Regions from separate parts of the Nocardioides sp. Z43_10 genome, predicted to be linked through region 2. Evidence: predicted binding sites of a transcription regulator. Region 2 holds the regulator's gene; each other region holds the start of a gene.
What was found. Region 2 encodes LexA, which represses DNA repair genes until DNA is damaged. Its sites were predicted from a motif close to TCGAACANNTGTTCGA; they were not measured.

Region 1: the regulator LexA is predicted to act here: its motif matches at 3,289-3,304, upstream of AC6EI4_RS14015 (DUF6504 family protein).
Region 3: the regulator LexA is predicted to act here: its motif matches at 1,621-1,636, upstream of AC6EI4_RS04560 (alpha-ketoglutarate-dependent dioxygenase AlkB).

Annotation. Positions count from the first base shown of each region.
Region 1 is NZ_JCBAJY010000007.1:102,391-107,106, reverse strand. Features, by position in the region: gene AC6EI4_RS14030 (DNA polymerase III subunit alpha) at 1-839, opposite strand, end outside; gene AC6EI4_RS14025 (endonuclease) at 987-2,219, opposite strand; gene AC6EI4_RS14020 (SAV_6107 family HEPN domain-containing protein) at 2,367-2,819, opposite strand; gene AC6EI4_RS14015 (DUF6504 family protein) at 2,831-3,196, opposite strand; gene AC6EI4_RS14010 (hypothetical protein) at 3,387-3,878, opposite strand; gene AC6EI4_RS14005 (YbaK/EbsC family protein) at 3,909-4,382, shown strand; gene AC6EI4_RS14000 (ArsC/Spx/MgsR family protein) at 4,425-4,716, shown strand, end outside.
Region 2 is NZ_JCBAJY010000003.1:367,779-372,494, reverse strand. Features, by position in the region: gene AC6EI4_RS07990 (ATP-dependent DNA helicase) at 1-373, shown strand, start outside; gene AC6EI4_RS07985 (DivIVA domain-containing protein) at 383-790, opposite strand; gene AC6EI4_RS07980 (phosphatase PAP2 family protein) at 800-1,591, opposite strand; gene lexA (transcriptional repressor LexA) at 1,666-2,469, opposite strand; gene AC6EI4_RS07970 (LysM peptidoglycan-binding domain-containing protein) at 2,869-3,270, shown strand; gene AC6EI4_RS07965 (hypothetical protein) at 3,275-3,607, opposite strand; gene AC6EI4_RS07960 (hypothetical protein) at 3,695-4,147, opposite strand; gene nrdR (transcriptional regulator NrdR) at 4,512-4,716, shown strand, end outside.
Region 3 is NZ_JCBAJY010000002.1:269,129-273,844, forward strand. Features, by position in the region: gene AC6EI4_RS04550 (ABC transporter permease) at 1-573, opposite strand, end outside; gene AC6EI4_RS04555 (ABC transporter ATP-binding protein) at 576-1,427, opposite strand; gene AC6EI4_RS04560 (alpha-ketoglutarate-dependent dioxygenase AlkB) at 1,656-2,297, shown strand; gene AC6EI4_RS04565 (SRPBCC family protein) at 2,356-3,129, opposite strand; gene AC6EI4_RS04570 (FAD binding domain-containing protein) at 3,135-3,989, opposite strand; gene AC6EI4_RS04575 (xanthine dehydrogenase family protein molybdopterin-binding subunit) at 3,986-4,716, opposite strand, start outside.

The DNA of each region.
Region 1 (4,716 bases), on a different contig from region 2:
TCGGCCATCTGCTTGCCGGACTTGAGGAACCCCTCGGCGTTGACCCGGTCGACGTGGCGGCGGTCCAGCGCGACCAGCCGTCGGGCGGCGTCGAGGACGTCGACGGTCGGGGCGTCGCGGCGATCGGCGTAGCGCACCGCGTTGGACAGCACCGTGGGCACGCCCGCCCGGCGCGCCACCCCGGCCATCCGGGCGGCGTGCGGGGAGCTGCCCGGCCCCCAGCCGGCCCGGCCGGCGGGCAGCCGGTGCGAGACCAGCTCGACGAGCAGGCTCTCGCGCGGCACCACCGCCTGCCACGCGGCCAGGGTCCTCAGCGCCAGGTCGTCGCGACGACTGGCGATCGCCCGGCCGACCTCGGAGCCCGGCCCGAGCAGCACCATCACCTCACCGGAGGCGAGGTGGGGGGCGAGCAGGTCGAGGGTCGCCACCGGCTTCCCCCGCTCGCCGGCCAGGTGGGTGGCCGAGACCAGCCGGCAGACCCGCGCCCACCCGGACCGGCCGACGGCCAGGAGCGTCACCCGCGGCAGCCGGGGGTCGCGGTGGGCGCCGCCGCGCACGGGGGTCCGCAGGGGCGTGGGCGGCGCCGCCTCCTCCCCCGGCCCCGCCCAGCGGGCGTCCAGCGGGGCGACGGCGAGATCCACCCCCAGGAGGGGGCGGATCCCGCCGGCCAGGCACGCCTTGGCGAACTTCACCGCGCCGTAGGTCCCGTCCCGGTCGGTCAGCGCGAGGGTGTCCATCCCGTGCTCGGCCGCCCGCTCGACGAGCGTGTGCGGGTGGGACGCGCCGTACTGCAGGGAGTAGCCGGAGGCCACGTGCAGGTGCGGGAACGGGTCGGGCATGGGGGGCCGCCTCCTGGACAGTCGGCTCGACCCCTGACTGACTCGAACGTCTGTTCGAACAGGTCAACGATAGCCCCGGCCCCGAGGGAGGCGTCAAGCGGGGGCTTCCGGACGCCGCCGGCGCGCCCGCTCAGCACCCGGGCGCGATCACCAGATGGCCTCGGCCCACTCCGGGTGGTCGATGAACGGGTTGCGGTTGCGCTGGTAGGTCTCGTAGATGACGTCGTTGCGGCGCCTCTCGAAGGCGTCCGGCGGGTCCTGGGCGTTCCACTGCAGCAGCACCGAGAGCTTGCCGTGCAGCGGCGCGGTGCCGTTGCCGACCACGTTGTTGACCTCGAGGTCGGGGAACCCGTCGCCACCCTCGTAGCGCACCGACATGAAGAAGATCATCCGCGCCACGTCACCCTTGACGGCGTTGCGGGGCTCCCAGGAGTCGGCGTCGGCGTAGTTGCCCGGCGCCTCGGAGTTCTGGGTGCCACCGGCGTCGAAGTCGAGGTTGCCGCGCGCGGAGTTGACGCTCACGTCCTCGGGGCGCAGGTGGTGCAGGTCGGTGCCCGGGCCGGTGGCGGTCCCGAAGTCGCCGTGGGACTTGGCCCAGACGTGCTCGCGGTTCCACTGGGTGACCCCGCCGCCGTTGTTGGACTTCGCCATCGAGAGCCCGCTGTAGAGGGTGCGGATGTTGGCCGAGTTCGACGGGTCCTGGTCGGTGACCTTGAGTGCGTTCCACACCGCGTCGTAGGAGAGCTTGGTGACGCCGCGGGAGATGATGGTGTGCAGCGCCGACTCCAGCGCCGCGCCGCTCTTGCCGAGCGCGGCGGCGTAGTAGGTGGCGTCGTAGTCCGTCGAGCCGCCGGTGGCCGGCGGAGGCGTCTGCCCACCGCCGGAGCCGCCGTCCCCACCGGTGCCGCCGGCGAAGGCGAACGCCGTCGCGCTGGTCAGGCCCGGGCGCGAGAAGTACGCCGCGAGCGCGCCGGTCACGTCGATCTGGCGCCCCAACAGGGCGGGGTTGGTCTTCAGGCCCCACCCGGAGCGCAGGGCGCTGGGGATCTGGACGTAGAGCATCTTGGTGGTGTCGGTGACACCGGCGGTGTCGGCGATCGCCAGCGCGTAGTCGCTGGGGAACCCGCTGCGCACCACCGTCGTGGAGGCGGTCGGCTGCCCGACGACGTAGCCCCGGACGGTGGCGACCGAGCCGTTCTGGGTGGCGCGGGCCGCGGCCACCGTGATCGGCGTGGCGGCCTGGGCGGTCTGCCCCGTCGAGTCGCCCTGGAGAGGGGCGGTGAGCGGGGTGGCGGGCGCGAGCGCCAGCAGGGGGATGAGGAGGAACAGGGAGAGCACCTGCGCCGCACGACGGCGACGCAACCCGAGACTGGGGGGCATGAGGCTCCGATCAGGAGAGGACGACGAAGTGCCCGGCGGGGCGCCGGGCCCCCGCAGCCTGACGCCCCGCGGGCTCGGCGTCCAGACCCGAAACCCCGTGTTCTCGCCTTCTTCTCACGGGCGCAACAACCGCCCCGCCTCAGAGGTTCAGGCGACCCCGGAGCGCCGGACCGGAGCCACCGCACGGGCGGGGAGCGGCACGTGCGGCATCAGGCCGAGCGCCGACTCCACGACCGCGAGGAACCGGTCGGCGTCGCGGACCAGGTCGTCGGCCTCACGCTCGGTCACCGCCCGCGTCGAGCCGGCCTCGGCGGCGGCGCGCTTGCCGGCGCCGGCCGCGAAGAAGGCGGCCCACTCCCGCAGCTCGGGAGCCACCTCGGCGAGCAGCACCCAGGCGTTCTTCTGCTGACGCCGCCGGCTCGCGACCGGCAGGGCCCGGGCGGCGAGCAGCGCGGCGGCGGCACGCAGCGCCGAGACGTGCGCGCAGGCGTAGCGGGTCGGCACGTCGGCGGCGGTGATCGCCTCCTGCAGCGACTCGGCCGAGCGGGCGAGGTAGGAGTGGGTGGTCGCGGGCAGGGAGTAGGGGCTGACCTCGAGCATCGCGGGCCGCCTCAGTCCACACAGCCGACAAGGCGCCAGCCGCCGTCGGCCCAGTCGAAGGCCAGGTCGAAGACGCCCCGGCCCGCTCCGCCGGTCGCCACGCCGCGACCGGCCTCCACCCGCCAGAGCTCCCGCTCGCGGAGCAGGTCGGGCGCCAGCAGCGCCCCGTCGGCCGGGACCCGGGACTCCTCGGAGCCGATCACCGCCCGCACCCCCGCGGACTGCCACCACGGGCCGGTCTCCACCCAGTGCGCGATGACGTCGCTGACCTTCCACAGCCGGCCGTGCCAGAGGAACTGCTCGGGCCCCTCGAGCGTCGAGCCCGGGCCTCCCACCGGCCCCTTGCGGACCTCCACCGGGTCGTCGTAACGCCGCATGCCTCGCTCCTTCGTCGCCACCCCGCACCGGTCTCGACCCCGGAGGGCCCGGAGGGGGCGGGGGTCGAGGTCGCCCCCACCGGGCCCGTTGTTCGAACGCGTGTTCGAACAACGCCACGGTACACCGCACCACCGACAGGACGTCAACCCCCCGGCGCGCCGCCGGGCGGGAGCGCAGAGCCGCTCGGCCTCAGGGGGCCTCGGGGTGCCACAGGCAGGGCAGCAGCGCGACGTACAGCGCGATCGAGAGCCAGGCGACCACGGCGAGCACCGTGGGCGGATCGGCCCGCAGCCCGATCACCGCCGCCACGATCCCGAAGCCCGCCAGCGAGGTCAGCGCGCTGCGCGACCACGTGGCCTGGTGACGCCAGAACGCCAGCAGGACCCCGATCAGCGGCGCCATCACCAGGAACAGCACGACCGCCACCGGCACGAAGGCCGGCACCTGCAGCGCGCTCTCCTCGATCGCCGGAACGCCACCGTCGGCGAGGATCTCGCGTGCCGTCGGGTTGCGCCCGGCCCAGACCTCCACCAGCTCCTCGCGCAGCGCCGCGGTGAGCGCCACCGCCACGCCGAGCAGGACGATCTGGGCGAGGAGCAGCGCCGTCCCGATCCGCACCGGCGCCAGCCGCCCGAGCCCCGGCAGTCGTCGCAGCATCTGCCCGGTGGGTCGTCGGCTCATCAGGCTCCCTCGTGTCGTTAGGGTCGAAGTATGCCGAGCGAGCACCCCGCGATCACCCGTTTTCGCGAAGAGCACCGGCGCCGCGGCGGGTCCGGCGAGATCGTCGTGCTCCCCGACGCGGTCCACACCGCCGCGCTGGCCGCCGAGGCGCTCGGGTGCGAGGTGGGAGCGATCGCCAACAGCCTGCTCTTCGACGCCGACGGCCGCCCGGTGCTGGTGCTCACCTCCGGCGCCCACCGCGTCGACACCACCCGCACCGCCGCGCGACTGGGTCACGACCGGCTGCGCCGCGCCTCCCCCGACTTCGTCCGCCGGCACACCGGCCAGGTGATCGGCGGGGTCTCGCCGTTCGCGCACCCGGCCCCGATCCCGACGGCCGTGGACTCCTGGTTGCGCAGGTACGACGTGGTGTGGGCGGCCGCCGGCCACCCCTCGGCCGTCTTCTCCACGACGTTCGAGGAGCTGGTCGCGATGACCGGTGCGGTCGAGATCGACGTCGACTAGCGTCACCGCACTCCGACATCGCCACCTGACAGGAAGGCCCGCATGGAGATCTGGATCAACCCCGCCTGCGCGAAGTGCCGCACGGCGCAGGCGACGCTCGATGAGGCCGGCGTCGACTACACCGTGCGCCGCTACCTCGACGATCCGCCCAGCGCCGACGAGCTGGCGGCCGTGCTCGACCGACTCGGGCTGGAGCCCTGGGACGTGGCCCGCTCCAAGGAGGCCCGCGAGGCCGGCATCGACCTGCCCCGCGACGCCGGGCACCGCGCGCAGTGGCTCGCCGCGCTGGCCGCGCACCCCCGGGCCCTGCAGCGCCCGATCCTGACCGCCTCCG
Region 2 (4,716 bases):
CCTGTTCGGCACGCTCAGCCTGTGGCAGGGCCTCGACGTGCCCGGCGACACCTGTCAGCTGGTGCTGATCGACCGGATCCCGTTCCCGCGCCCCGACGACCCGCTGATGTCGGCGCGCCAGCAGGCGGTCGACAAGTCCGGCGGCAACGGCTTCATGCAGGTGGCCGCCACCCACGCCGCGCTGCTGCTGGCCCAGGGGGCCGGCCGGCTGATCCGGACCACCTCCGACAAGGGCGTCGTCGCGATCCTGGACCCACGGCTGGCCACGGCCCGCTACGGCGGCTTCCTCAAGGCGAGCCTGCCGGCGATGTGGCCGACCACCGACCCGGCCGTGGTCCGCAAGGCGCTCAAGCGCCTCTCCGAGAGCGAGTGAGCCCGGGCCTCAGATGAACGCCGAGGCCACCACGAACGCCACCAGCGAGATCACCAGGATCAGCGCCGTCAGCCGCGCCCAGGCCGGGGGACCGGACGGGCGGAGGTGGGTGGTCGGCAGGTCGGCCCCACGCAGCTCCGGAGGCAGGCTCGGGTCCTGTCCCGGCGACGCGGGCCTGCCCCGCTGGCGGCTGCGCAGGTAGTGGAGCATCGAGGCGACCCAGTCGTCGACCTGGGCCATGTCGTAGGACGCCTCCTGGCGGCGCACCGTGAAGCGGACGTCGAGGAGGTCGTCGGTCGACACGGCCGGTGGCGACTGCGCGATCGCGGCCTGCACCCGGGCGATGAACGCGTCGACCTCCGCGGGGTCGTAGCCCTCGCGGAACCTGCGAGCGGTGAAGCGGGGCGCGAGATCCATGTGCAGACGCTAGCGCGCCGTGCGGTGCCCTCGTCGGGCGCTCCAGCGATCCCCGACCCAGAAGCCGATCAGCACCACCAGCCAGCCGACGACCACGTCGAGGACCCAGTGGTTGCCGGTGCCCACGATGACGACCGCGGTGACCAGCGCGTAGGCCCAGCCCAACGACCTGATCCACACTCCGCGGACCTCACGGTGCACCGCGAGCGCCACCCAGAGCGCCCAGCCGGCGTGCAGCGACGGGAAGGCGGCCAGCTGGTTGGTGAGGTCGCCGAACCCCTTGGGTGCCGAGGCCTCGCCACCCCACCAGCCGTCGGCGGCGTGCAGGTGCAGGACGTCGACGTAGCCGTCCACCAGCCGCGGGGGAGCGGTGGGGAGCAGCAGGTACATCGCCAGGCCCAGGACGGTGGCGACGAGCAGCGCCGTACGCGCCGGGACGTAGGCGGCGCGGCCCCGTAAGTAGAGCCAGACCAGGGCGACGAGCGTGACGACGTAGTGGGTGGTGGCGTACCAGTAGGAGGCGGCCAGGCCCACCCAGGAGACCGCGACGAACCACTGGTTGAGGCCGGCCTCGACGTCGAGGCCGACCAGGCTCTCCAGGTGCAGCAGCTGGACCGCGCGCTCTCGCGCCGGCTCGAAGGAGTCGTCGGCCACCAGGCGACTGGCGCTGTAGGCGACGTAGAGGCTGGCCAGCACCGCGAGCTCGAGGAGCCCGCGCCGCAGACGCGGCCGGGTCGCGAGGGTGGAGCGCCCTGCCGTCCGGTGGGCGGCGGCGGTCGGGGGCTGTCTCGCGATCGTCACTTCCCCATTCTCCCGCGAGCTCGTCGGATCCGCATCAGGAATGACCCTGAGCGGGCCCGTGCCCGATCCGAGGGTCACATGCGGCGCAGGACCGCCGTGACCTTACCGAGGATCGTCGCATGGGTCCCGTCAATAGGGTCGTACGCCGTGTTGTGCGGGAGCAGCCACACCTGGCCGTCCTTGCGCTGGAACGTCTTCACCGTGGCCTCGCCGTCGATCATCGCCGCCACGATCTCCCCGTTGTTGGCGGTCGGCTGCTGGCGGATCACGACGTAGTCCCCGTTGCAGATGGCCGCGTCGATCATCGAGTCACCGGCCACCTCGAGCAGGAACAGCGTGCCGTCGCCGACGAGCTGCTTGGGCAGCGGGAACACGTCCTCGACGCGCTCCTCGGCCAGGATCGGCCCGCCGGCGGCGATCCGGCCGACCATCGGCACGTTGATCGCCGCGGGCATCGCGTCGCCGATGCCGGTCGGGTCGAAGTCCTCCTCGGCGACCGGGTCCGGCGCCGACATGGAACGGCGTGCGGCCATCACCTCGGGCAGGAAGACCTCGATGGCCCGGGGGCGGTTGGGGTCGCGCTTGAGGAAGCCCTTCTCCTCGAGCACCTTCAGCTGGTGCGCCACCGACGAGGAGCTGGTCAGCCCGACCTTCTCGCCGATCTCGCGCATGCTCGGCGGGTAGCCGCGCATCTCGATGGAGTCGCGGATGACGTTGAGGACCCGCTGCTGGCGCGGGGTCAGGCCGGTGGCGTCGGGGGGCCCGTCCGGCAGCACCGCGACCTTGGCGCCGCCCTTGCCGGCGCCCTTGGCGCGCGCCTTGGCGGGAGTGGACGCGCTGGTGCGGCCCCCGTCGTCCGAGCCCGTTCCTCTGGCCATCTGTGTGCCTCTCTGCTTCGGGGCGGTGTGAGCGCCGGCCGCGCCGTCGCGTCCGCCGATGCTCCCTACCGTAGACCGCCGACACCGGCAGGTTCAAACATCTGTTCGAAGGGGCGTGTCGCCCTCGCCAGGCCGGTGAACTCGAACGCATGTTCGGCGTTTCTCTTGCCCTATTCGAACACATGCTCTAAGTTCGCTCGTATGTTCGATCGAACGCCTGATCGAACGGATGCCTTTCAAGCGACATGCCCGATCAGGTGACTCGGAGACGCTTCCTCACGCGGCCGGCGACAGCGGCTCGCACCGGGACTGTCGGTGGTCGCTTGTAGACACAGACCGACACGGCAGCACTGCCGGGCAACCGCCCGGCCCTGACGCCGCCTTCCCCTGGAGGTCCCCATGAGCAGCACCGCAGTCCACCCGGCCGCACCGTCGTTGGCCGCACAGTCACTGGCCGCACAGCCCGTTGCCCGCCCCGTCTCGCGTCCCGCCCGCCCCGTGGCCGGGCCGGTGCGGCTGACCCGTCGCGGGAGGGCGGTGATCCTGGGCGGCGCCGTCTCGCTGCTGCTGGCGGTAGGGGTGGTGCTCGGTGACGGCTCCGTCGCCACGCAGAGCGCCGGGCAGGCACCGGACACCCGGATCGTCGCGGTCGGGCCCGGTGACACGCTGTGGGGGATCGCCAGCGAGATCGCCTCGCCGGGGGATACCCGCGAGGTGGTCGACGAGATCCAGCGGCTCAACGCCCTCGACTCGGCCGCGGTGATGTCCGGTCAGCGGTTGCGCGTGCCCGTGCGCGACTGAGCGATCAGCGCGCTGCCCGTCGGCCCCCGGTGGGGCGCGGCGCCTCGTCGGGGCGTCGCGTGACGCCGAGCTCGCGCAGGGCGTGGCTGCCGAGCAGCAGGGCGGCGAAGAGACAGGCGATGGCGCCGAGGCAGGCCAGTGCCAGGAAGCCCCAGGCGGCGGAGTCGCCGGCCCGTGCCGTGCTGCCGAAGTCGATGGCAGCGCTGACGAGGTAGCCCCACGCCACCACCGTCACCGTGATCCCCAGTGCCAGCGCCATGAGCAGGCCGCGCCGCCTGCGCGGCGCGGCCATCGCACGACGGGCCCCTGCTCGCTTGCCGCCACTGCCCGTGCTCACGCTCACGATTCTCCTCTGAGTTCCGCTGGCAAGGGTAAGGCTCCTCCCTGTGGGCCCAGCGGTCAGCCGTCCGGGGAGGTCCGATGGCTACTGCGTGACGAGGTTGTAGCTGACCAGCTCGGTGCCGTTGCCGTCGATCGACTCGATGATCGCGGTGTCGGGGCCCTTGACCAGGACGTGCGCCGAGCTGCCCGGCGTGGTGTTGTCCTGCCAGCCCTTCTCCACGAACCGCGCCACCGCCTCGCCGGCGGCGTCGGCGCCCTCGCTGTCGGGGGCGACGAGGATGCTGAAGCTGGTTCCGTCGTCGGCCTTCTCCGAGTTCGTCGAGACCAGCTCGCCCTCGATCAGCGGCGCGTCCTGCTCCGGGTAGCCCTCCGGCAGTGCGTCCGGGTCCGGCACCTCTCCGGTGCCGCTGGGGGACTCCAGGCTCGAGGGCTCCTGCTCGGAGTCTCCCTCGGAGCTGCAGGCGGCCAGGCTCAGGCCGGGGATCAGCAGCAGGGACAGGGCCAGGGCTCCGGTGCGCGACGTACGACGACTCATAGGGTCACCTTCGGGTTAGGGATCGGTGTCGGGAGTCAGTCAAGCAGGTCGCCGCGCCGGGGCCGGAGTCTCTGGCCCGCGGGGCACGCAACCCCGCTGACCTGCGCTTTCGCGCCTGGTGATTCGCGGCCCGGAGACTGGTCCGGACGACACGCCGGGCCCGCTTGCCTTAACTCCGGCCCGGGCGTACGGTTCCACTACATCTAGTAGTTACACCGTTGTGCTTATCCACATCTAGTTCACAGTCGGCTAGGGGATGGTCCACAGGTAACCGCTTGTTGTCCACAGAAGAAGCCGATTTCTCCACAGCCATGACCACACCCTCCGGGTGCCTCGTGGCATGCCCACGAGAGGAGCACCCGCGATGCACTGTCCCTACTGCCGGAACACCGACACCAAGGTGCTCGACTCCCGGGTCGCAGATGACGGCGGCTCGATCCGCCGTCGCCGTACCTGCTCGGCATGCAAGAAGCGGTTCACGACCGTGGAGCAGATGCAGCTGACCGTGCTCAAGCGGTCGGGTGCCACCGAGCCGTTCACCCGGGAGAAGGCGATCTCCGGTGTCCGCA
Region 3 (4,716 bases), on a different contig from region 2:
CGACCCGCCGTCGGCGAAGTCGGCGACTCCGACCAGCTCCTTGCGCAGCACCGGCTCGGCGCCGACGGTGTTGAGCAGGACCTCGTCGCCGATCTCGTAGCCGGACTTGTCCGCGGTGTCCGCGTCGAGGGCGATCTCGCCGGCCGCGCTGGGCTCCTCACCCTCGACGATGGTGAGCCCCTCCAGGCCGTGGCCGGCCGGGGCGTCGTTCCAGTTCAGGCCGAGGCCGGGGGCGCCCTGCCCGCCGATCACCTTGTCCTCGGTGTCGACCACGAAGACGCCGTTGACGCTGACGTTGCCGTCGGCGCGGGCTGCGCCGGGGGTGTCGCGCAGGTCCTCGACGAGCTCGGCGGGCAGGGTCCGCGTCGAGATCCCCTCGCCGAGGTCCCCGCCGTCGGGGCGGACCACGACGTCGCCGACGGTGGAGGCGAACAGGGCGGTGAAGCTGCGTTCCAGGGTGTCGGTGAAGACCAGGGTCCCGGCCACGAACGCGATGCCCAGGACGATGGCGAAGGTGCTCAGCAGCAGCCGGATCTTGCGGCCGAGCAGGCTCTTGAGGGCGGCTCTCCACATGGTCAGGCGTCCCGATCCTGCATCAGCGGCACCTGGTCGTGGGGCGTCTGCTCGTGGGGGGTCTGCTCGTCCTCGCCCCGGCCGTGCGAGGCGGCGCCGGCCGGGTCGCTCATCTGCGTCATCACCGCGAGCACCTGCTCACGGGTGGGGTCGCGCAGCTCGTCGACGACGTGGCCGTCGGCGAGGAACACCACCCGGTCGGTGTACGCCGCGGCGACCGGGTCGTGGGTGACCATCACGACCGTCTGGCCGTAGTCGGTGACGCTGCGCCGCAGCAGCTCGAGCACCTCGGCCCCCGAGCGGGAGTCCAGGTTGCCGGTCGGCTCGTCGGCGAAGACGATCCGGGGCCTGCTCACCAGCGCACGGGCCACCGCGACCCGCTGCTGCTGGCCGCCGGAGAGCTCGTTGGGCTTGTGGTGCAGGCGGTCCGCGAGGCCGACCGTGTTGATCACCGTCCGGTGCCACTCGGGGTCGGGCTTGCGGCCCGCGATCGCCAGCGGCAGGGCGATGTTCTCCCCCGCGGTCAGCGTCGGGACCAGGTTGAACGACTGGAAGACGAACCCGACCTCGTCGCGGCGCAGCCGGGTCAGCGCCTTGTCCTTGAGCCGGCTCAGGTCCTGCTCGCCCACGAACACCGACCCCGACGTACCCGTGTCCAGAGCGGCGCAGCAGTGCATCAGCGTGGACTTGCCCGACCCGCTGGGCCCCATCACGGCGGTGAACTCACCCTCGTAGAGGTCGAGCGTGACGTCGTCGAGGGCGCGGACCAGCGCCTGCCCGGAGCCGTACGTCTTGGTGAGGTTCTGCACGCGTGCGGCAGGGATGCGCTGGATCGGCGCCGAGCTGAGGGTCATGGGTCAACCATCCCAACCCCAGGCCCGCTCGCCAACCGGGATTCTCCCCGGGGCATCCCTGAGGGGCTCGGACGGGGCCGGGGGCTGCCGGTTTCCCCGGCCGACCGGGGAAGCCTGAACTTGTCGGCCGAAACTTCGCCCGCCCAGTTCAGCGATACCCGGCCGACCGGGGAAACCGACACGCCAAGCCTCCTCGAACAAGCGTTCGATCCGCGCTACGCTGGCGCGATGGACTTCCAAGGGACGCTCTTCGCCGCCGACCCGCAGACCCTGGGCGGCGGACGGGCCCAGGTGCTGCCGCTGTCCGGTGCGGTCGAGCGTACGGCGCTGAGCCGCGGCGCGTGGGTCGACGTACGGCGCGACTGGGTCGCCGGCGCCGACGAGCTCTTCGAGGCGCTGGTCAGCGAGGTGCCGTGGCGCGCCGAGCGACGCGAGATGTACGACCGGGTCGTGGACGTGCCGCGGCTGGTGTACACCTACGGGATCGGGGCGCCGCTGCCGCATCCGGTCCTCGAGCAGGCGCGCGACGCGCTCTCGGAGTATTACCGCCCCGAGCTCGGCGAGCCGTTCCTGACCGCCGGGTGCTGCTACTACCGCGACGGGCGCGACTCGGTGGCCTGGCACGGCGACACGTTCGGCCGCGGGCGGACCCAGGACACGATGGTCGCGATCATCTCGGTGGGCGACCCGCGCCGGCTGGCCCTCCGGCCGCGTGGCGGCGGGGGCGGCTCGACGGGCTTCACGATGGGCCACGGCGACCTGCTGGTGATGGGCGGATCGTGCCAGCGCACCTGGGAGCACGCGGTGCCCAAGGTCGCCCACGCCGGGCCGCGACTGTCGGTGCAGTTCCGCCCGCGCCACGTCTTCTGAGGCACGGGCGGTTCTGAGGCACGGGCGGCCACACCGGGCCGCCGTCGCCAGACCCGGCTCAGCTCCGGCAGTCGCAGCCGCGGCGCCCCCGGCGCCGACCCAGCCAGTAGAACAGCACCGCACCGGCCAGCCCGGCCAGGGCCGGCTTGGCGTAGCTCTTCACCAGCACCGGCAGCACCGCCGCGCCGAGGTCGAGCGCCTCGCCCTGGGGCCCGCCGCCGACCCGGTCCGAGGCCGGCCCGGGATCCACCGCCCGCGCCGAGGGCGCCGCCGCGGGAGCCGGAGCGGCGGGCGCGGGCGCAGCGACTGCCGGACCAGGCGGAGCAGGCGCCGCCGGAGCCACCTCCGCGGCCTCCTCGGCGGCGTCGTCCCCCGCAGCCATCTCCTGCGACGCGCCCACCCGCTGCTGCAGGCAGTCCACGAACTGGTGCAGCAGCTTCTCGCTGACCTCCTGGATCACCCCGCGCCCGAACTGCGCGGGCTTGCCGGTGATCGCCAGGTCGGTGACCACCGTGACCCGGGTGCCCGTCGCCTCGGCCGTCATCGAGGCGACCACGTCCGCGCCGGCCGTGCCGTTGCCGCGCTTGTCCTTGCCCTTGGCGGCGATCTTCATGACGTGGGCGCCCTCGTCCTTGTCGACGAAGGTGCCGGTGCCGTTGTAGACCAGCGCGATCGGACCCAGCTTGACCTTGACCGAGCCGTGGAAGCTGTCCCCCTCCACCGAGGACACCACCGCCCCGGGGAAGCAGCCGGCCACCGACTCGATGTCGTTGAGCGCGGCCCAGGTCTCCTCGACCGAGGCCGGCACCGTGAACTCGTGGGTCAGCTCCATCCGCCTCAGGCCCCCGCGGCGGCGAGCACGGCCCGCCGAGTGAGCACGGTGGCGAGGTGGCGGCGGTAGTCGGCGTCGCCGTTGAGGTCCGAGGGCGGGTTGGTGCCCTCGGTCACCGCGGCCGCCGCACGCCGTACGGCGTCGTCGGTGGCGGGCTGGCCGACCAGCGCCTCCTCCACCGCGCGGGCCCGCAACGGCGTGGAGCCCATGTTGGTCAGCCCCACCCGGGCCTCGGCGATGGTTCCGCCCTCGGCGCGCACGGTCGCCGCGACCGCCACGATCGGCCACTGGTGCGCGACCCGGACGAACTTCTCGTAGTGCGCCCCCCAGCCGGTGTGCTTGGGCAGCCGGATCTCGGTGAGGATCTCGTCGTCGGCGATCGCGGTGGTCATGAAGTCCTCGAAGAAGTCGTCGGCCGCCACGGTGCGGGAGCCGGCGCCGCTCGCGATCACGAACTGCGCGCCCAGCGCCAGCGCCGGAGCCCCCAGGTCTCCGGCGGGGTCCGCGTGCGCGAGCGCACCGCCGAACGTGCCGCGGTGGCGGATCTGGGCGTCGGCCAGGTGCCCGATCGCGCGGGTCACCAGCGCGGCGTGCTGGGCCACCAGCGGGTCCTTGCCGACCTGGTCGTGGGTGGTCATCGCGCCGACGACGAGGGCGTCGCCGTCGTCGCGGATCCCGCGCAGGGCGTCGATGCGGCGCAGGTCGATCACCATCTCGGGTGCGTTGAGCCGCATCCGCAGCACCGGCAGCAGGCTCTGCCCGCCGGCGATGATCTTGGCGTCGTCGCCGTGCGCGGCGAGCAGGCCGAGGGCCTCCTCGACGGTGGTGGGCGCGACGTAGTCGAACTGGGCGGGGATCACTGGCCTGCTCCGTCCGTGCGGTCGGCGGTCCCGGACATGCCGGTCCCGGTGTCGAAGTGCGGTGCGGCTGCCTCGGTGGTGGGCTCGTGGGCGCCCGCGGAGCCCTGCTGGATCGCGCGCCAGACCCGCTCGGGGGTGCACGGCATCCGGATGTCGCGCACGCCGTACGGCTTGAGGGCGTCGACGACCGCGTTGACCACGGCGGGCGTGGAGGCGATGGTGCCGGCCTCACCCACCCCCTTGGTGCCGAGCGTGTTGGTCAGCGCCGGGGTGGTGGTGTGGTCCACGTCGAAGCTGATCGTGTCCGCGGCGGTGGGCACCAGGTAGTCGACGAACGATGCGGAGACCAGCGTGCCGGCCTCGTCGTGCACCGCCTCCTCCCACAGCGCCTGGGCGATGCCCTGCACCAGCCCGCCGTGCACCTGGCCCTCGACGATCAGCGGGTTGACGATGGTGCCGATGTCGTCGACGCAGGTGTACTTGCGCATCTTCACCGCGCCGGTCTCAGTGTCGACCTCCATCGCGCACAGGTGGGTGCCGTGCGGGTAGTTGAAGTTCACCGGGTCGAACGTGGCGTCGGAGTCCAGCGAGGCCTCGACTCCGTCGGGCAGGTTGTGCGCGGCGAACGTGGCGAGCGCGACCTCGGCCAGCGCCAGCCCGTTGTCGGTGCCGCGCACCGACAGCCGGCCGTCCCTGAACTCGATGTCGTCCACCGCGGCCTCGAGCA